4 regions of the Vreelandella sp. L-25 genome follow, and region 2 is predicted to be linked to each of the others. Evidence: predicted binding sites of a transcription regulator. Region 2 holds the regulator's gene; each other region holds the start of a gene.
The links. Region 2 encodes LexA, which represses DNA repair genes until DNA is damaged. Its sites were predicted from a motif close to TACTGTNTANNTANACAGTA; they were not measured.
Positions count from the first base shown of each region.

Region 1: the regulator LexA is predicted to act here: its motif matches at 1,822-1,841, upstream of AC13CN_RS17010 (PA0069 family radical SAM protein).
Region 3: the regulator LexA is predicted to act here: its motif matches at 3,180-3,199, upstream of AC13CN_RS00900 (LexA family protein).
Region 4: the regulator LexA is predicted to act here: its motif matches at 2,182-2,201, upstream of AC13CN_RS02640 (LexA family protein).

Region 1 is NZ_JBSXNH010000092.1:50,284-55,660, forward strand. It holds gene AC13CN_RS17000 (heavy metal translocating P-type ATPase) at 1-462, shown strand, start outside; gene AC13CN_RS17005 (winged helix-turn-helix domain-containing protein) at 383-676, opposite strand; gene AC13CN_RS17010 (PA0069 family radical SAM protein) at 715-1,794, opposite strand; gene pgi (glucose-6-phosphate isomerase) at 1,987-3,654, opposite strand; gene AC13CN_RS17020 (PTS fructose-like transporter subunit IIB) at 3,879-5,377, opposite strand, start outside.
Region 2 is NZ_JBSXNH010000084.1:38,009-43,385, forward strand. It holds gene AC13CN_RS14070 (hypoxanthine-guanine phosphoribosyltransferase) at 1-64, opposite strand, end outside; gene nagZ (beta-N-acetylhexosaminidase) at 112-1,122, opposite strand; gene AC13CN_RS14080 (L,D-transpeptidase) at 1,205-1,720, opposite strand; gene AC13CN_RS14085 (TetR/AcrR family transcriptional regulator) at 1,698-2,375, opposite strand; gene lexA (transcriptional repressor LexA) at 2,604-3,281, shown strand; gene AC13CN_RS14095 (energy-coupling factor ABC transporter permease) at 3,303-3,974, opposite strand; gene purU (formyltetrahydrofolate deformylase) at 3,993-4,847, opposite strand; gene AC13CN_RS14105 (ribonuclease J) at 5,122-5,377, shown strand, end outside.
Region 3 is NZ_JBSXNH010000018.1:2,968-8,344, forward strand. It holds gene AC13CN_RS00890 (sodium-dependent transporter) at 1-1,381, shown strand, start outside; gene AC13CN_RS00895 (Y-family DNA polymerase) at 1,304-2,689, opposite strand; gene AC13CN_RS00900 (LexA family protein) at 2,686-3,144, opposite strand; gene AC13CN_RS00905 (alpha/beta fold hydrolase) at 3,493-4,383, shown strand; gene AC13CN_RS00910 (patatin-like phospholipase family protein) at 4,445-5,377, shown strand, end outside.
Region 4 is NZ_JBSXNH010000034.1:34,075-39,451, forward strand. It holds gene AC13CN_RS02625 (heme ABC transporter permease) at 1-626, opposite strand, end outside; gene ccmB (heme exporter protein CcmB) at 641-1,375, opposite strand; gene ccmA (cytochrome c biogenesis heme-transporting ATPase CcmA) at 1,389-2,009, opposite strand; gene AC13CN_RS02640 (LexA family protein) at 2,271-2,726, shown strand; gene AC13CN_RS02645 (IMPACT family protein) at 2,754-3,371, shown strand; gene AC13CN_RS02650 (sodium ion-translocating decarboxylase subunit beta) at 3,447-4,769, opposite strand; gene oadA (sodium-extruding oxaloacetate decarboxylase subunit alpha) at 4,783-5,377, opposite strand, start outside.

The DNA of each region.
Region 1 (5,377 bases), on a different contig from region 2:
GAAGCCAAAGCGGCACTACTCAAAGCGCTGCCATCGCCCACGCTCTATGTGGGCGACGGGGTGAACGATAGCTTAAGCCTTGCCGAAGCCGGGGTAGGCGTCGCCCCTATGCAAGCCAGCGAAGCCGCCCGCGAAGGAGCCGCCGCACAGCTGCTTCAGCCTGGGGTGAGCGGTGTGGTGAGGCTATTGGCACTGGCGAAGCGCACCCGCCGAGTTATGGTGCAAAACCTAGTGTTTTCGGCACTCTATAACACGCTGGCGCTTGGGCTGGTGATCATGATGGCGGTACCGCCCTTGGCCGCCGTGCTGGCGATGGCAGCAAGCTCGCTCAGCGTGACGTTAAACACGGCGCGCCTTGCGTGGGCAGAGCCTGACGAGGGGCTTAGCGATAGCCCAATGCCTGCCCTAAGCGCTCAGCGTTCGATGCCACCCAGTGCGGGTCAATCGCGCCCCACTGCTTAATGGTGTAGTGGCCAATGTTGTGGCGCTCGCCGTGGCTTTTTTCAAACACGCACTCAATATCCAATTCCCCCAGGGACGTAATGGTGTCCTGGGCGGTGCGCCTCGGCATGCCGGTGGCTTCCATCAACGCGGGTACGCTGGCCACGCCTTGCTCAATCAAGTGGGCCACGTAAAGGCGGCGGTAAAAGCTGGATTTTGTTTTGCTGAGCGACATGGAGGGGGCGTCTTCTTAGTGATGGGTATTCCTGCAGTCTAATCAAATAAATCCCCCTGTGCCCGGGGCGGGCGAAAATCACGGGTATTCAGTCCCTGCTCGGTGCGTGGCTGCATGTTCCACTGGCGGCTAGCACGCTGAAACCGCTGGGCGATTAAGTCAGCGAATACCCCCTCGCCGCGAAAGCGCTTACCAAAGGCAGCATCGTAGGTTTTACCGCCCCGACACTGGCGCATCAAACTCATTACCTTAGCGGCGCGCTCGGGGTAGTGGGCTTCTAGCCACGCTTCAAACAGCGGCGCGACCTCGTGGGGCAGCCTTAGCAGCATCCAGGTGGCGGTGCGCGCCCCGGCGCGGCTGGCGGCTTCCAGAATGCGCTCAATTTCGTGGTCGGTCAGGCCGGGAATAATCGGCGATACCAGCGTGCCCACCGGTATTCCCGCCGTGTTTAGCTCACGAATCACTTTCAGGCGCGCCTGCGGCGATGCCGCACGGGGTTCCAGCGTGCGCTTTAGGTTAGCGTCCAGGCTGGTCAAGCTCACGAACACCCGCACCAAGCGATGCTCCGCCATTTCTGCTAGTAGATCGATATCCCGCAAAATTAGCGTGCTTTTCGTCACTAGCGTCACCGGGTGGCGGCAAGCCAACAGCAATTCCAGCAAGCGGCGGGTGGTTTGGTAGGTGGCCTCTAGCGGCTGGTAACAGTCGGTATTGCCGGAGAGGTTAATGGGTCTGCAAACGTAGTGGGGGTGGCAAAGCTCCTCTTTTAAATGCTCCACCAGCCCGTGGCGGGCGATCAGTTTGGTTTCAAAATCCAGCCCCGGCGATAAATCCCAATAGGCGTGTGACGGGCGCGCATAGCAGTAGACACAGCCATGCTCACAGCCGCGATACGGGTTAAGCGAACGATCAAAGGGTAAATCTGGAGAGTTGTTCCAAGAGAGCGCGCTTTTACTGGCTTCCTCGCGCACTTCTGTTGCCAGCGAGGTGGTGGCCTCCTCTTGCCACCAGCCGTCATCCTCCGCCACGCTGCGGGTAGGGGCGAAGCGGTTATGTGGGTCGTAGGTTGCACCACGCCCTTTATGCACGGCGGATCGGGGAAGGTTATGGGCCGTCATCGGGAGCCTCGCGCTGAGCCACCTATAATATGTTTATCCATACAGTATAGGGTGTTTGTCGTGCTCTGCAAGCAAGGGGCATCGGTGTGCCAGCTACACGCCGATTGTCGACGGTTGAGCGCCACTCAATAGGCGTTGACCCAAAAGCGCCCTGGTAGTCTGCCAAGGCGCTGTGCTTACTTACTTTTTATCCTAACGCTTCTTGCGCACCGGTTTTTTATCACTGCTTGCTGGCTCGGCGCTATCGGCTTTGCGTGCGCTGGTGGGAAAGTGGGCACGCACCAGCTCAAGCAGCCCCTGCGTAGAAGCGTCGAAGTCGGCGGCGTTGGCGTCGATGCGCTCGCTGATTTCACCGGCGATGCGCTTGCCTAGCTGTACGCCCCACTGGTCGAACGAGTTGATGTTCCAGATTACGCCCTGAACGAACACCTTGTGCTCGTAGAGCGCAATCAGCGCGCCCAGGTTTTTCGGCGTTAGCTCGTCGAGCAGCAGGGTGCTGGAGGGACGGTTGCCGGGGCAGCTATAGGGGTCGAGCTGGCTAAGCTCTTTGCTGTCGCCTTGGCTGCCTTCCATAAAGGCGTTGGCTTGGGCCAGCATGTTGGTCAGCAGGGCGAAGTGGTGGTCTTCCACGCCCGGTTCCGGCTTGAGCGAGGCGATAAAATCGATGGGCACATAGCGGGTGCCCTGGTGCAGCAGCTGGAAGAAGGCGTGCTGGCCGTTGGAGCCGGTTTGGCCCCATACAATCGGGCCGGTTTTGTAGTTCACCGGGTGGCCGAAAATATCTACCGACTTACCGTTAGACTCCATATCCAACTGCTGCAGGAAGGAGGGCAGTTGGTTCAGCGCTTGGTCGTAGGGCACGATGGCCTGGGTTTCCGCACCGATAAAATTGATGTACCAGATGCCAATCAGCGCCATCAGTACCGGCATGTTTTGAGCGAAAGGCGCTTCGATAAAGTGCCGGTCCATCTCATGGGCGCCTTCCAGCAGCTCAATAAAGCCTTCAAAGCCAATCGAGAGTGCAATGGGCAAACCGATGGAAGACCACATGGAGTAGCGGCCGCCCACCCAGGCCCAAAACTCGAACACGTTCTCTTCGCGAATACCGAACTCCATCGCCGCTTTGCGGTTGGTGGAAGCGGCAATGAAGTGCGCGCCCACGTCGGCGTCTTCGCCAGCGTTCTCCAGGAACCAGCGCCGCGCAGTCTTGGCGTTGAGCAGGGTCTCCTGAGTGGAGAAGGTCTTGGTAGAAACGATGAACAGCGTGGTGGCGGGGTCGAGCCGTGAGAGCACTTTCTGAATATGGGTGCCGTCCACGTTGGAAACGAAGTGGAAGTGCAGCTCCGGGTGGCGATACTTCAACAGCGCACGCACCGCCATGTTGGGGCCGAGGTCCGAGCCGCCAATGCCGATATTGACCACGTCTTTAATGCGCTGGCCGTTATAGCCTTTCCACTCGCCGCTACGCACCGCTTCTGAGAACAGCTTGATCTGCTCGCGGGTGCGGGTGATTTCGGGCATCACGTCTTCGCCATCCACATACACCGGCTCATCGCCAAGATGGCGTAGCGCGGTGTGGAGTACCGGACGGTTCTCGGTCACGTTGATAATGTCGCCAGAAAACATTTGGGCGCGGCGCTGTACCAGGGCGGAGTGGTCGGCTAGCTCAATCAGTTTGGCCAGCACTTCATCCGACACCTGATGCTTGGAGTAATCTAGAAAGAGGCCGCCGACGCGGAGGCTCATTTTTTCAAAGCGCTGCGGGTCATTCGTAAAGTAGTCACGAATGCGGTCATTGGCGGTTTTATCGCGCAGGCGCTCTAGGGCCTGCCAAGTAACGCTGCGAGTGAGTTGAAACATAACGGGCGATCCTGTTGTTTTTACATCTGTTTTACATCGTTATCGCTAACGGGGCGTGTCCGACCCCCTGGCGTCGCTGTTATTTATGTAAAAATACTACATATTGCGCGCGTGAGAACAACAGCTAGCGAAAAATGGTTAATAAAACAGCGGGGTGGTGGTCGTTTTGAATGTCTGACTAAAAAACAAAAGGGCGAGATTGCCTCGCCCTTAGTGTGCCGCTTTTAGCTGGCAACGGCTACTTGGGCAGCGCCACGTTTGATAAACGCGTAGCCCAGGCCGGTGATCAAAGAGCCTACCACAATCGCGCCCAGGTAAAGCAGAGCGGGAGTAATGGCGTTAGGAATCAGCAGCACGAAGATACCGCCATGGGGGGCCATCAGCTTGGCACCCACCAGCATGGAGAGCGCACCCGTGACCGCGCCACCGGCGATACAGGCGGGAATCACGCGCAGCGGGTCTTTCGCCGCGAAGGGAATCGCGCCTTCACTGATAAAGCACAGGCCCAGCACGAACGAGGCTTTACCCGCTTCCCGCTCGGGGGCAGAGAACTTGTTACGCGCCACGAAGCTGGCAATGCCCATACCAATGGCGGGCACCATACCTGCCGCCATGATCGCGGCCATTGGGCCGTAGGTTTCAGAGGCCAACAAGCCGACGCCAAAGGTGTAGGCCGCTTTGTTGACCGGGCCACCCAGGTCAAAGCACATCATGGCTCCGAGCAGAATGCCCAGCAGCACGGCATTGGTCGAGCCCATGGACTCCAAGAAGCTGGTGAGCGCGCTCAGCACGGCAGCCACCGGCTCGCCAATCACGTAGATCATCGTCAGGCCGGTGACCAAGCTGGCAATCAGCGGGATGATCAGAATCGGTTTGAGCGACTCAACGCTGGAAGGCAGTTTCACGTAGCGCGTGACGGCGAGGGCCACGTAGCCCGCCAGGAAACCGGCCAGAATACCGCCGATAAACCCAGAGCCAATCTCAGCGGCGAGCATACCGCCAATCATGCCGGGGGCAATACCGGGGCGGTCGGCGATGGAGTAGGCGATGTAACCCGCCAGAACGGGAATCATCAGCGCGAAGGCCGTGCCGCCACCAATCTGCATCAGCGCAGCGGCCAGGGTGCCCTCTTCCTGGAACGCTTCGATACCGAACACGAACGAGAGGGCTATTAACAAGCCACCCGCCACCACCATGGGCAGCATAAAGGAAACACCGGTCAGCAGGTGTTTATAGACGCCTTTCTCTTTCATGCCTTTTTTGGCGGTGGCGCTGCTGCTGGCGGCGCTGGTGCCGTCTTCCACAGCGGCATCGGTAAAGGCAGCCTCCAGGGTCGGGCGCGGCTTTTTCAGCGCGTTGCCGGTAGAGGTGCGATAAACCCGTTTACCCGCAAAGCGTGACGGCTCCACTTCGATGTCGCAGGCCAATACGACCACGTCCGCGTCGGCGATTTCCGCTTCCGTGAGTTTGTTTTGCGCGCCCACGGAGCCTTGGGTTTCCACGCGAATCTGGTGGCCCATGGCCTTACCCGCTTCGGTCAGCGCTTCGGCGGCCATAAAGGTGTGGGCAACACCGGTGGGGCAGGCGGTGACGGCAACGATTTTTTTGCCGCCCGCACTGTTAGTCGGGGCAGCTGCTGTGGCTGCTGGGGCACTGTAGATCGGCGCTTCCCGCTTAGCTTGGCTTAAGAAGGCGCTGGGGTCGGGCAGGGCGCTGGCAATAG
Region 2 (5,377 bases):
CGTTATCCATCAACTCACGCATAGAATCTAACGATTCAAGCGCTTCTTTATCCAACTTGGACATGCTACTTCTCCAAAAACATCTAATAAGAAAACGGTATAAAAATGGAATTAATTCGCTAGCGCTTCGAGCTTGGCATGCGTGCGGCGCCAACGGCCGAGTGCAGCCAGTGCATCCAGTTCAGGCCTAGCACGGCCGTAACGCAGCTTGGCAGGCCGTTTATTCAGCACCCCTTGGCAGGCCCCTAGTACCTCAATGGCTGCCGCTCGGTCATTGCAGATCAGCAACATATCGCAGCCAGCGGCCAGCGCCGCTTTGGCACGCTCAGCCGGGCCGCCTGCCTCATGCGCCCCCGTCATGCTTAAATCATCGGAAAAAATACACCCTTTGAACCCCAATGATTCACGCAGCATGCCTAACCAGTTGGGTGAGAACCCTGCAGGGCGAGTATCAAACGCTGAATAAGTCACGTGGGCAGGCATGACACCGTTCAACACACCCGCTAACTCGCGAAACGGCACGAGGTCTCGGGCTTTCAGCTCGGCCAGGGGTCGCTCATCCACTGGCAGCGCAATATGGGAATCCGCCGCCACTCCGCCATGGCCAGGAAAATGCTTACCAACTGCCGCCATGCCAGCTTCATGCAAGCCTTCGATAAAGGCGCGCCCTAGTTGGGCGACATGCTCTGGATCGCTGCTGAAACTACGGTCGCCAATGACGCTGGAGATACCGCTCTCAACATCCAACACTGGCGCAAAACTCATATCCAACCCACAGGCGGCCATTTCCATCCCCAGCAGCCAGCCTGTGTCTTTGGCTAAGGTGAGCCCTGCTACTGGGTCGCTGGCATACAGATCGCCAATTCGCGCCATGGCGGGCAGCTTGGTCACCCCTTTTTTGATCCGCTGGACTCGACCGCCCTCTTGGTCAATACCTAGCAGTAGATCACCACGCACACGACGAATACTGCTGCAGAGCTGCCGCACTTGGTACGCATCTTCGACATTACGGGCGAACAGGATAACGCCGCCCACCGCAGGGTCTTTTAGCAATGTCTTTTCAGCGTTGGATAACTGCGGCCCTTCTAGGTCAAGCATGACCGGGCCAATGGGTTGCGTCATGGGGAGGATCCGACAAAAAGGGCGCCATTTTAGACTAACCGCTTAGCGTGTCAAAATTCTGGCAGGACGCCCGGAAGTGGGCTTAATGCAACCAAACCGGCGTACCGGGTTGGGCGTGTGCAAACAGGTAGTGTAAATCGTGATTTCGCAGGCGGATGCAGCCGTGAGAGGCAGCCACACCCATCGGTTGTTCTTCAGGCGTGCCGTGCAAATAAATGTAGCGCCGCTGGGAGTCCACGTCAGCGCCGCGGTTAACGCCGCGCTCCAGCCCGCAGAGCCACATAATGCGCGTTAGAATCCAGTCTCGCTCAGGGTAATTGGTCGCCAATTCAGGCGAAAATACTTCGCCAGTCCATCGGCGACCACGAAATACCGCATTATCAGGCAAGTCCTTGCCGATAGACGCACGGACATAGTGCCAGCCCAGCGGTGTTTGGCCGCTACCCTCTTGCTGCCCTACGCCAGCAACCCCAGTGGAGATCGCGCACTCATAGTTCACTTCCTTTCCCTGCCACCAGCGCAACCGCTGCCGCTGGGTGTCAATCTCCACCCAACCAGATTGGGAAGGCGGTAATTCAGCTAGCCTGGGCGTTGCCATGGTTTCCCTCTTCAACCGCAGCCGGTAGCGGCGCGTTCATCGCAGCAACAACGACTGGACGTAGCCGCCGCACAAGGTCACGCACCGTCACCTGCTCTTGATAATCCTTTGCAGCAATATCACGCAGGGCATCCAGTCCTGAGAGCGTAAATATCACTGTGCCTAGCATAAAGTGTAGCCGCCAAAAGCGCTCGGCGTCCGGCAGCTCAGGCGTGGCTTTACGCACCAGCTCGGTAAAACGGGTAAATACATCGCCATACTGCTGCTGAATATAGCGACGCAGATGCCCTTGCGCCTGACTGTAGGCTAACCCTAGTAGCCGCATAAATACCTTCAGGCTATTACGTTCGGCGGGCACTGCCAGTACCGTAGTGGCCATGGTCTCTAACAGCACTTCTAGAGGAATAGGCTGGCCTTGATAGTGAGCTTCTAGCTCGTCCAGTGCGGTGTGAAAACGCTCTGAAAATGGATCGAGATAGCGGGAAAACACCGCTTGAATTAGCGCTTTTTTGGAACCAAAGTGGTAGTTCACGGCCGCCAAATTAACCCGGGCCTTGCTGGTGATATTACGCAGCGACGTCTCGGCAAAGCCTCGCTCTGCAAACAGTACCTCTGCAGTATCTAAAATACGCGTTACCGTATCCGATTGGGCCATAGCGCCCTCCAAAAAACAGGTGTTTTAAACATAGCTGAATACTATGTCATAACCCCTGCTGGCTCAATCTCTTATCCAAAGGGTAGTAAGCGTTAACTAAACACTTAACGACTGTCTCGGTTGGGTGTAACTCGTCATGTACTGGACAGAGCAACATACTGTATACTTAAACACATACTGATTAAGCCGACATGTAGCTACTGTCTTTTCACTGTTTTGGAGTTTGGTATGTCGCGTCCACTCACAGCACGTCAGCAGCACGTATTTGATTTTATTGTTAAGACCATGGGTGAGCTTGGCTACCCCCCTACCCGCGCCGAAATTGCCAAAGCGCTGGGATTCCGCTCGCCTAACGCAGCAGAAGAGCATTTGCGTGCGCTCGAGCGCAAAGGCGCTATTCGTATAATTCGCAATACATCACGAGGCATCCGCTTACCTAACCAGGAGCCGCAGGAGCTTACTGAAACACCAGCGGCTGCAGCACCTGCTACTAATGAGCCGCTGCCCAATGGGCTTCCTGTGATTGGTGAGGTCGCCGCTGGCAGCCCTATCCTTGCGGCTGAACATATTGACCGTTACTGCCCGCTGCCCGCTGAGTACTTCACGCCTAAAGCAGATTACCTGCTACGGGTGCGCGGCCTATCCATGAAAGATGTAGGCATTCTTGAAGGCGACCTTCTGGCCGTGCATCGCACTGACCGCGTTCGCGATGGGCAAATTGTCGTGGCACGATTAGAAGACGAAGTAACAGTCAAGCGTTTTAAACGCCAAGGGCATCAAGTAACACTGATTGCCGAGAACGCAGATTTCGCACCAATTGAGATCGACCTACGCACTCAGCAGCTTGATATTGAAGGCGTGGGTGTTGGTGTTATTCGCGGTGGTAATGGGCAAGCGCTTGGCTAGTTGCCCAACCTGTAAGGCAGGCTACTGCAAGTCGATATAGCGGTGGTCATTAAAGGTGGCCACCCAGCTTGGGTGGTACACCAGCAAAATACTCAGCAGCATACCGGTTATAAATGCCTCTGACGGCATCAGTAACGGTAAAAAGCGGGCATACTCTTGGGCGAGATAGACGGCCTCGGGATCAGTGCCCGCTACGATAATCAGCGCAACAGTAGATAGCCCTCCCCCTAAGGTCGCCAAGGCTGTTCCAAAAAAGCCACAAGCAAATAAAAACACCATCAAATTATCAGGCAACCGACGGTCAACGATTCGCCATACAAAACCGGTCACGGTCGCAGGCACAATACCTGTCACCAGCACATTTGCCCCCATTAGCGACCAATCGTTTCTGCCAATAGCCACCATGGCGACATTAACCATCACATTGCTGATCAACGCCAGCGGCATTTTAAAGACTAGCGTCATCAGCACCGTAAACACCAAGTGAAGCGTTAACCAGTCCACCGCTTGCGCACGCAATTGCCACATCAACATGACGGCCAACGTAGCTGCCATCCAGCGGTGCTGAAGCGCTGTATCCTCAAGCAGTGGCCGCCAGGGGCGCAGGCATAAGCACCAGACGATGACACCCAACGATAAAAGCCACGTCATCACGAGTGCCCACGGTGCCAATACGCTTTGTGCAAACGACATAGCGCCCCCTTCTGCCGATTAGCTAAAAACGACCGTTTTGTTGCCGTGAATTAGCACGCGATCTTCTAGGTGCCAACGCAGCCCCCGCGCCAATACCGCTTTTTCCACATCGCGACCAAAACGTACCAAATCAGTAGGCGTGTGACAGTGGCTGACCCGGTGAATGTCCTGCTCAATTATAGGGCCTGCATCCAGCTCTTCTGTCACATAGTGGCAAGTTGCCCCAATCAGTTTCACGCCCCGCTCATAGGCTTGATGATACGGCTTGGCACCCGCAAAGGAAGGCAAGAAGCTGTGATGAATGTTAATCACGCGCCCTGCATACCGTTCGCAAAGCGAAGGTGGCAGAATTTGCATATAGCGTGCTAGCACTATGCAGTCAGCGCGGGCAGCATCAATCTGCTCCTGCACCTGTTCAAAAGCCTTTTGTTTATTAGCCGGGTCAACTGGTACATGATGATAAGGGATGCCATACCATTCAGTCAGCGAGCGCATATCATCGTGATTAGAGATAACGCCGACAATATCGCAATCCAACTCACCTGCCTGCCAGCGGTAGAGAAGGTCCACCAAACAGTGGGATTCCCGAGACACCATCAACACCACACGGCGGCGCTTTTGGGTATCCACCAGCGACCACTGCATATCAAATTCAGCCGCCACCGGCTCAAACGACGTGCGCAGTGCTTCCGCCGACATACCCAGAGAATCCGCCAGAATCTCGTAACGCATAAAAAAGCGGCCAGTCTCTAAGTCAGAGTGCTGGCTGGCTTCGGTAATTGAGCCGCCTTGTTGAGCAATAAAACTTGAGACACGCGCCACGATGCCCACTTGATCTGGGCAGGAAACAACTAAACGATAGTAATGAGACATAACAAACACTCTTAACGTATTTAACGGCACGCTCGCCAAGCACCTGCCTACCAGCAGGTAAACCACATTAGCGGCGGTAGTGTACCGTAAGCACGATGAGGAAGCACCGTGGTCAGGTGCCGCGATGATTGTTACCCGCCCCCCGCTTCCCGTATAGTTAAGGAATTACTTTCTAGGCTTTTCATAACTGATGCATCCATCCCGCGTTCAACTTCGTCCCCGTCGTCGCCCGCCCCTGCGCCTACTCCCGCTAGGTGGATGTGGTGAAATTGGAATGAATCTTACGCTGTATGGATACGACGACCAGTGGATCGCCGTAGATTGCGGCATGATGATTCGCCAAGACCTGCCCAACTCGCCGCTGCAAGTACCTAATACCGATACCCTAGAGGCACTGAAGATCACACCTAAGGCGCTGTTTATCACCCATGGTCATGAAGATCATATTGGTGCGGTGGCGTGGCTATGGCCCAAATGGGGTTGCCCTATCTTTGCCACTCCTCTCGCAGCAGGGCTATTGCGTTACAAAT
Region 3 (5,377 bases), on a different contig from region 2:
AGGCAATATTTGGAAATTCCCTTATATCACTGGGGAGTATGGCGGCGGTGCCTTCGTACTGGTCTATTTAGCGTGCATCTTAGCGGTGGGCGTACCGGTAATGATGACCGAAATTGCGTTTGGTCGCCGGGGGCGTGGTAGCCCCATTGATGCTATTCGCCGTGTAGTGAATGAGTCTGGCCGCTCCTCTATGTGGTCGCTGATTGGCTGGATGGCCATGCTGTGTGGCTTTATGGTGCTATCGTTTTACGTCGTGGTGGCCGGCTGGTCCTTCTCCTATTTATGGAAAATGCTCACCGGCGGCTTGGCGGGCACCAGTGTGGACGAGATGGCGGCCGTGTTTGGTGCCAATAACGCTAACCCCATCACGCTGGGTGGCTGGAGTACCCTGGTCACGCTGCTGACCATGATCATTGTCGGTAAAGGCGTTCAGGAAGGCATCGAGAAAAGCGTTAGCTGGATGATGCCGGGGCTGGTGCTCATGCTGGTGTTGCTGATTGGATTCGGCATGTTTTCCGGCGGTTTCGGCGACGCGGTTGATTTCCTGTTCTCGTTTAAGGCGGGCAGCCTCTCTAGTGAAGGGATGTTGGCGGCCTTGGGCCACGCTTTCTTTACGCTCTCATTGGCGTCGGGTGCCATCCTGACTTACGGCAGCTATCTGCCTAAAGATGCCTCCATTGGCCGCACGACGCTGAGCGTGGCCGTGGCGGATACCGTGGTAGCACTGATGGCAGGGTTAGCAATTTTTCCAGTGATTTTTGCCAACGGCATGGACCCCGGTGAAGGCCCAGGGTTACTGTTTATGAGCCTGCCGTTAGCGTTCCAGGCGATGCCGCTGGGCACGCTGTTCGGAGCGCTGTTCTTCTTAATGCTCTCCATGGCCGCACTAACCTCCTCAATTTCCATGGTGGAAGCAACGGTCTCTTGGTTGTGCGATAACAAAGGCATGAGCCGTAAATCCGCCTCGTGGGCCACCGGTATTGTGCTGTGGCTGATCAGCACGCTGGCGATGCTGTCGTTCAACCTGGGCGCTGATTGGACGCTGGCAGGCAAGAACTTCTTTGATTGGCTGGACTACCTCACCTCCCGTTGGATGATGCCGCTGGGTGGCCTGGGCATGGTACTACTGGCCGGTTTTGTGCTGAAAAGCGAAACCTTCCGCGACGAGCTGGGGCTGGCGCCGCTGCCCTATACGCTGTGGCTGGCCATGGTGCGCTACGTGAGTCCGCTGGGTATTTTGGTGATTTTTGTCGATGCCCTTGGCCTGTACCAAGTTTCTTTTGCTGCCCACTGGCCGGTGCTGCTAGCGCTGCTGGTCCTGGTGGCAGTGGTGGGCGAAGCCATTAGCCCGCGCCTTCGCCAAGCGCTTTCCGCCCGCTAAGCGCTGCTGTTCACGCTTCACCCTGGCGGCGGCAATCGCGCCAGGGTGAGTGCCTGCCTCCATTAACTCATCCCAACAAGTGGTGTAGCGTCTTGAGCGGTGCTCACAGCGCAGCTGCCAAGGCGCGTCGGCGTCAGTCATCCCAAAGCGCAGCGTGCCTTGCCCCATCTTCTGATTAATCTCGTCTACCGCCTTCATCAAGTGCGGGTGTGCTTTGGCGGCAGGCTGTAGCAGCGAGAGTTGATACTGCTGCGCATCCACCAAATCCAGCAGCATCACGCCCGCTTTCATGAACTGAAAGCCGGGCAGGTACATCTGGTCGAGCCCTTCGCGAACGGCCTCCAAGAGGATACGGGTATCGTCGGTAGGTGCGTCGAGTGGAATCATCGCGCTGGGCGAGCGCTGCGGTTGATCTTTGCGGTGGCGGTTGGTATTCAAGAACAGCATCACCGCGCGGGCCAGGCTGCCCTGCTGGCGCAATTTTTCGGCACTGCGCTGGGCGTGGCGGCGCAGCGCCGCGTGAAGCTCCTCTTTTACGCCGGTGGTTTTACCAAACGAGCGTGAGGTCATGATACGCTGGCGGGGTTGCTCAACGGCATTCAACTCTAGGCAGGGCGTACCGCGCAGCTCTAAGGCGGTGCGGGCTAGAACCACCGAGAAGCGTTTGCGTAGCCGTTTGGGGTCGTGCTCCCGCAAATCCCAGGCGGTACGAATGCCGCTGACCGCTAGTCGTTCGGCAAGACGCCTGCCTACTCCCCACACATCGCTTACCGGCAGCTGTTTCAGCACTGCTTGGGTGGTAGCGCTTTCACCGTGGAGTAAACACACTCCTGCGTAGTGAGGCTGTTTTTTGGCTAGGTGATTGGCGAGCTTCGCCAGTGTATGCGTAGGGGCCAGCCCGATACACACCGGAAGCCCCAAATAGCGACGAATGCGGCGGCGCAGTGCTGTGCCCAGCGCTTGGCACTGGGTGTCACTGAGGCCATCCAGATAAATAAACATCTCATCAATCGAGTAGGGGGCCACTTCGGGGCACGTATCGCGCAGCAGCTGGGCAAGCCTCGCTGACATATCGCCGTACAGCTCGTAGTTAGAAGAGAGCAGGTGGATTACCCCGCGGCGGCGTAGCCCCTCTAACTGGTATGCGGGCGTGCCCATGGAGATCTCCATGGCTTTCATCTCTGCTGAGCGGGCAATCACGCAGCCGTCGTTATTCGACATCACACCAACGGGTTTGCCTTCCAACGTCGGATTGAACACCCGCTCACAGGAAACGTAAAAATTATTGGCATCCACCAGCCCGATCATGGCAGATACTCGTGAATCACCGCGCGCACCACGCCCCATAGCTGGCAGTCGGTACCTTCCAGGGGCAGCGGCGGATAGTGGGGGTGGGCCGAGCAGAGGTGCGGCGTGCCGCGATGCAGCGCATAGCGTTTGATCAGCACTTCTTCATCCAGCATGGCGACCAAAATATGCCCTAGGCGCGGCGTGACGCTGCGGTCGACGACCAGTAAATCACCGTCAAAGATGCCCCAACCCTCCATGCTGTCCCCTGTCGCGGAGAGGTAAAACGTTTGGGTAGGGTGCTTGATCAGCCGCGCATTGAGGTCGAGAGTGCGCGGCTCGTAATCTTGGGCAGGAGAGGGAAAGCCGCTAAAGCCTGCACGGCCTGTGAGCAGAGGAAAAGGCAGCGGCTGAGAAGTTAACGGCAAGGCTGTCGCAACCACGGTTGTTGCAAGATGGATGGGTTGAGACGGCATCGTCGGCATCCTCATGAATAAATAGTGTGTTTATGTACAGTATATTTAAACAGTATTTATTCATGGGGGAGAAATTGCAAGCACTGCCCTCAGCGGGCTAACCATAGCCCCACGACTAGGGCGCTCACGACAGTAATAAAGAACACAAGGTTACGGGCGCGGGTATCGCGGCGAGGTTTCATGGCAATCTCCATCAAAAATGAACAGCGTCGTGGCCCATGGCCGTGTAAAAGCAGCACAAGCGCTGCGTCGAGCATGGTAACGTTTGCACCATACTATGTGCATCGTAATGTTCACATTTACGAGCGTCACCTGACGCGCCAGATTTTCGCAGTGAGACCCACTTTTATGAACGACGCTTCCCGAGTAGGCGCGGCGCCTCAGCCGCTTTCGTTGGCCGGTGGGCGGTTGGCGGCATTGAGCTGGGGGCAGTACGACGCACCCACCTGGCTGGCGCTGCATGGTTGGCTGGATAACGCCGCCAGCTTTACACGCTTGGCCCCACGCTTGGTGAGCGCGCTGGGCATTCGCATCGTGGCGATCGATTTTCGAGGCCACGGGCACTCCGCTCATGCCCCCGCTGGCAGCGACTACGCGCTCTGGGATTACACCCACGACGTGCTGGATGCCATGGAAACGCTCGGCATTGAACAAGCCACGCTGCTTGCCCACTCCATGGGGGCGGCCGTTTCTTGCCTGCTGGCGGCGTCGTTACCGGAAAAAGTCGCCCGGTTAATTCTGATTGACGGGTTAGGTGCGCTGAATACACCGGCACAAGAGACGCCCAGCCAACTGCGCAAAGGCTTAATCGCTCATCGGCGCCCGCCTTCCCGCGCGCCTCGTTACCCGGATATTGAGAGCGCCGTGGCGGCGCGTGTGGCGGGGGGCGTCACGCCACTAGATAGCATCACCGCCACGCCGCTGGTCGAGCGCAACACCCAGGCCACCGCCGATGGCAAAGTACAAATGCGCACTGATAGCCGCCTGCTAAAGCCCTCGCTGGTGCGCTTTACGCCGCAGCAGGTGCTGGCCGTTTTGGCCGAAATCCAGGCGCCGGTGCTATTGATAGAAGGTGAGCGCGGTATTTTAGGCGAGCGCGCCTGGGCAGCCCAAGCAAGGCAGGCGGTGCCGCGACTCACCCGGCACGTGCTGGCAGGTGGCCACCATCTGCATTTGGAACCACAGGCCGTTGAGCGTGTGGCCGAGGTGATTTGCTTAGAAGGCTGCACGGCCAGTTAACGTCGCATCAAAAGAAAAGCGCGTGCGTATGAGACGCCATGCCACAAAGGAGGGGCAGAACGTGGTCAGCCAATTAACGGGGAGGACGCCGGGCGGTGGCAATAAAGTAGCGCTGGTGCTCGGTAGCGGCGGTGCTAGGGGCTATGCGCATATTGGCGTGATTGAAGCGCTGGAGGCGCGTGGTTTCGAGATTATTTCGATTGCCGGATGCTCCATGGGAGCGCTGATCGGCGGCATTTACGCCTCGGCCAAGCTGCCGGAGTACCGGGAGTGGGTGTGTAACCTTGATTACTTGGACGTGCTCAAGCTGGTCGATGTGACCTGGAGCCCCATGGGGGCGATGCGTGCCAACAAAGTGATGAGCAAGCTGGAGGAGCTAGTGGGCGACCGGCTGATTGAAGACCTGCCCATTCCAGTGACCACCGTGGCCACCGACCTCGTGCGCCAGCGGGAAGTATGGTTTCAAAACGGCCCGCTGCTACGCGCCATTCGCGCCTCGATTGCGGTGCCAGGGGTGATTACCCCCGTGCACATTGGCGAACAGGTACTGGTGGATGGCGGGTTACTCAACCCGCTGCCAATGATGCCAGTGTTGGCTGCCCATGAGGCGGATTTCGTGGTGGCGGTGAACGTCACCGCTCACAGCCCGCAGTCGGTCACGCTGGAGGAGCTGCTGCCACAAGAAGAGAGTAGCGACAGCCGCACCGCCCTGGAGCGGGACCGCGACGCCAATATTGGCGGCTGGATGGAGGAGGTGCGCGCGACCACGCGGCGGCTATGGGGTGGCCTAGGCGGCAGCAGTGAAGAGAGCGACGACGATGAAACAGTAGACCTGCGCGGCAAGCGCGAGTGGGGCAAGCTGGATATGATTCTGGAATCGTTTGATATTACCCAGGCAGCGCTGGCGAAATATAAGGTAGCCGGCTACCCACCGGACGTGCTGATCGAAATTCCTAAAACGGTATGCAGCACCTACGAGTTTCACCGGGCGAAG
Region 4 (5,377 bases), on a different contig from region 2:
ACCATGATGAGCAGCGGCGCCCACATATCCATGGTCATGGCAGCGCGGCCGGTAATCGTAAAGGTGGCGGGCTGGTGAAGGGTGTACCACCAATCCACTGAGTACTTAATAATCGGAATATTGATCACGCCAACCATCGCTAGCACAGACGCGGCACGGGAGCCGCTATCGCGGCTGCTAAACGCACCGCGCAAGGCAATTACGCCCAGGTAGAGAAACAGCAGAATCAGCATGGAGGTAAGCCGTGCATCCCACATCCACCAGGTTCCCCAGGTGGGCACGCCCCATACTGCGCCCGAAAAAAGCGCTACGAAGGTCATCGCGGCACCCAGCGGGGCCATCACGGTGGCGACCATATCCGCCACTTTGATCTTCCAGACCATGAATACCAGCCCGGAGACCGCCATGGAGACAAAGATGGATTGGGCTAGGAATGCGGCGGGTACGTGGACATAAATGATGCGAAAACTATTGCCCTGTTGATAGTCCACAGGCGCAAAGGCCAACCCCCAGACGGTGCCTACCAGCAGCAGTAGCGTCGCCGCCACCCAAAAAAGTGGCTGCAGCTTGGCGCTAATGGCATAGAACCACTTGGGTGATCTTAGTTTGTTGATAAAGGCCCACATGGTGTTCCCGTCCTCTAACCGTTAATGCTGATGCGCAGCGATGCCGCAATGGCCCAGGGAGCCAACATCAGCGCCAGCGCTAACAGTGCGCCTAAAATCGCCAGATGCGCGGCAATGCCCTCGCCAAAAATAGCGGCTTGTACGGCACCTGCGCCGAAAATTAGTACTGGTATATAGAGCGGCAGCACCAGCAGCGAGAGCAGCACACCGCCACGGGCCAGCCCTACTGTTAGCGCCGCTCCGATCGCCCCAATTAAGCTCAAGCTGGCCGTACCGAGTGCCAACGACAGCGCTAGCACGGCGTAGCTTCCCGCTGGAAGCGACAGCATGATGCCCAGCAGCGGTGCCATCAGTGCCAGCGGCAGCCCCGTCAGCAACCAATGTACCGCCACTTTTGCCAACCCCAGCGCCGCCAGCGGCTGGGGTGCCAGTAATAGTTGTTCCAGGCTGCCATCGTCGTAGTCGCTGCGAAACAGGCTATCCAGCGAAAGCAGTGCCGCGAGCAGTGCGGCCACCCATAAAAGCCCTGGCGCAATGCTTGCCAACAGCTCTGGATCCGGTGAAATACCAATGGGAAACAGGGTAATCACCAGGGCAAAGAACACCAGCGGATTGAGCACTTCGCCACGACGGCGCAGCATCAGGGTGAGGTCGCGTTTGAGGGTTGCCTTTATGGCCACCAGCAGACCGCCCTGGGGAGCATGGATAGCCACCTCTGGGGTGCTCAGTTGAGCGTGTGAACGTTGCAACGCTGTCTCCTTCTTACCCCAGCTGAATGCGCCTAAGCACAGGTGACTCGGTCAACGCGTGGTGAGTAGTGACCAGAACGCAGCCGCCAGACTGCGCATGCGCCACCAGCTGCGCCTCTAGCGCCGCCACCCCTTGGCGATCAATCGCGGTGAAAGGCTCGTCGAGCACCCACAGCGCCCGCTGGGTCAGGGTCAGGCGTGCCAGCGCCACGCGCCGCTGCTGCCCGGCGGAAAGCTGGCCGGCAGGAACATCTTCAAACCCCGCCAACCCAACGGCAGCCAACGCTGCCTCACGTGCAGGCTCGCTGCCCTTTTCTCCGCTAAGCGCCTGATACCAAGCTAGATTTTCCAGCGGTGACAGGCCTGCTTTCACGCCTGGGGCATGACCTAAATAGAGTAAATTGGCGAGAAAATGTTCACGGGCTTGGCGCATGGGTTCGCCATTCCAGTAAAGCTCGCCACGGTAATCGGTTAATTGCCCGGAGAGTATTTTCAGCAGGGTCGTCTTGCCGCTGCCGTTGGGGCCTTCAATGCGCACAATCTCGCCGCTTTGAATATCGAGATCGAGCCCTTCAAACAGCCAACGGTCGTCGCGTTCACAGGCCAATTGTCGGGCTTGCAGGCACAGGCTCAAAAGACACTCCAGGCACGTTGATTTTGGGTCGAACTCTACACGGAAAGGCCCTTTCTCGCCAGTCACGCTCTGCGGTCTTGGGTCGCAGCGTGACCTGTCTCAATTTCCGCGTAAGAAACCCAGGTGTGAGACAGCACTAGCACTGTATGCAAAAACAGGCTTATACTGTAACAACTGTATAAATAGACACCACAGAATAAAACTACAGCTATCGACTCAATCAAACGCCTTGGCAACGGGCGCTGCATGGGAGAACACACTATGACGATTTGCCTATCCCCTCAGGTAACGTCTCACGTACCTTCTTACGTACCCTCTCAGACGCTGTCTCAACCGGTAGCGCCATCGACGCCTACCCCACTAGCGTCTCGCAGCGCCTCATCACATGCGCGCCAAGCGTGCACACCCCCTCGCGTCACACGTCGCAACACCTACGCCCTGCGTATTCGCGGCGATCGCATGCGCGACTGCAACCTCTTCGACGGCGATGTCATCATCATTCATCGCCACCAGCACGACGCTCATCAAGAAACCGTCGTAGCAACGATTAACCAGCGGGAAGTGGCGCTGAAGCAGCTCTCTATCAGCCGTTTAGGCATTCATTTATGGCCCGAAGATGCAGCGATGTCCGAAGTCTTCCTGCATAATTGTGATATCCAGGTGCTGGGCATGGTAATGGGCGTAGCCCACCACGCAACGGAAACCCGGCACCATTAACGTTATCCACCCTGCTGAGAGTACTATTTGCGCTATCGAGTCCCTGATTTAGCCCCTGAGACATGGCACACCGCCGAGATTGACGTTGAAAAGAGTCAGTTCTTGGCCTGGGTGTGCCACGCTCCTACCACCGACGCCTTCGACGCGCTGCTTCAAGCGGCCAAAGCTGCCCACCCGAATGCCAGCCATCACTGCACTGCGTTTATCGCCGGACCTCCTGGAGAGCAAACGCATATTGGCTTTTCCGACGACGGCGAGCCCGGCGGAACCGCAGGCCGTCCGATGTTCCAGGCGTTGCAGGGCAGCCAGATTGGCGAAATTGGTTGCGTGGTGATTCGCTACTTTGGCGGCACCAAGTTAGGTACCGGAGGTTTGGCACGCGCTTATGCGCAGGCGGTCAATGCCGGGCTGGAAACGCTGCCCACCCGGGAAGTCGTCGAGCGGGATAGCTATTTATTAAAGGTCAGCTTCGCCCACGAAGCGCAAGCCCGCGCTTGGTGCGACGAGCAGGCACTGCCCGTGCAACAGGCGGAGTACGATGGCAACGGCGTGAGCTTAACCATTGGCTGGCCACGCGATGTCGAGCTGGATATCAGCGGACTGGAAAACCGCCTTAAAACATCCATTGAGCTACAGCGAACATAAAAAAACGCGGCTTACACGAGCGCTTGCTCGGTAAGCCGCGTTCTATAGCGGCAGACGTGCTGTCTAACTAGCCGCTTATCCCAGGTACTTGATCATCACACCGGCAGCCACTGCCGAACCAATGACCCCAGCAACGTTCGGCCCCATGGCGTGCATCAGCAGGAAGTTATGCGGGTTCGCTTCCAGACCCACCTTATTCGCCACACGCGCCGCCATCGGCACGGCAGACACACCCGCCGCGCCAATCAGCGGGTTGATGGGCATTTTGCTGACTAGGTTCATCAGCTTGGCCATCAATACGCCAGCGGCGGTGCCGATGCCGAAGGCTACGATCCCCAGCCCCAGAATACCCAGGGTTTCAAACGCCAGGAAGCTATCGGCCATCAGTTTCGAGCCCACAGAGAGCCCGAGGATGATCGTCACGATATTGATCAGCGCGTTTTGCGCGGTATCGGAAAGGCGCTCGACCACACCACACTCGCGCATCAGGTTACCAAAGCAGAACATGCCTAGCAGAGGTGCTGCGTCCGGTAGAAACAGCGCCACGGCGATCAATAGCATCAGCGGGAAAACCACTTTTTCGAGCTTGGAGACCGGACGCAGTTGCGTCATAGTGATCTTGCGCTCTTTTTCAGTGGTCAGCAGACGCATGATGGGTGGCTGAATCAGCGGTACCAGCGCCATATAGGCATAGGCCGCCACGGCAATCGCCCCCAGCAGCTCCGGCGCAAGTACGCTGGACACATAGATAGAGGTCGGGCCATCTGCCCCGCCGATAATACCAATCGCTGCCGCCTGATTGAGCGAGAAGTCCATAATGCCCATGGACGTGAGCAGCACGGCGCCGAACAGCGTAGCGAAAATGCCGAACTGTGCCGCCGCGCCCAGAAACAGCGTGCGCGGGTTGGCCAGCAGCGGGCCGAAATCGGTCATTGCCCCAACGCCCATAAAGATCAGCAGCGGCGCAATGCCCGAGCCAATGGCGACCTTATAGAAGTTGTAGAGCATGCCGTCGCTGTAGCCGACGCTCACTGCGATATCTTTCGCGGCGCGCAGCTGATCCGGCGCAGCCGAATCATGGGCAATCGCTTTCAGCGTCTCGCGCCAACCCTCTACCCCAGTCAGCGGATCTAGCGTCGCGCCCAACGCTGTAGCCATTTGCTGCAGCACGGCGGGCTTGGCGACTTCAATCGCTTGATCCAGCGCTGAAATCGCCAAGCCTGCCTCAGGAATATTGGCAAGAATACCGCCAAACCCGATTGGCACCAGCAGCAGGGGCTCAAACTTCTTGTAGATCGCCAGGTAGAGCAACCCAAGCCCTACCAGGATCATAACCGCTTGGCCCAGCTCCAGATTATAGAGCCCGGAGCCTTCCCATAAGGTGATTAATTTATCCATTCCCGAGTTGCCCTTAAAGCTCAATCAGTGCATCGCCAACAGCGACGCTATCGCCTTCGCTGACATTGACTTTCGATACCGTACCGGCACTGCTGGCACGCACTTCGGTTTCCATCTTCATGGCTTCCAGGATAATCACCACATCGCCTTCGGCCACTTGGTCGCCTGGGCGTACATTCACCTTGAAGATGTTACCGGCCAGCGGCGCATCGATGCTTTCACCGCTGGGCGCTGGGGCGGCAGCCTCAGACTGTGCAGCAGGCTGCTCCTGAATATCGCCAATCTCGCCACCTTCCGACACCTCGACCACGTAAGCCTTACCGTTGAGCTTCACGGTGTAGGTTTCCGGACCACCGGCAGGCGCAGGTGCTGCTGCGGGAGCCTCTGCCTTAGCTGGGGCGGCTGCCTGAGGCGCTTCGGGCGCAGGCTCAAAGGCGTCTTTATTGTCGCGGTTTTTGAGGAATTTCAGGCCAATCTGCGGGAACAGCGCATAGGTCAGCACGTCATCCACTTCCCGCTCGCCCTCGGCAAGGCGAATGCTATCGGCGCTGGCTTTCTCTTTCAGCTCGGCCGCGAGCTTGTCCATTTCTGGAGAGAGATTATCTGCC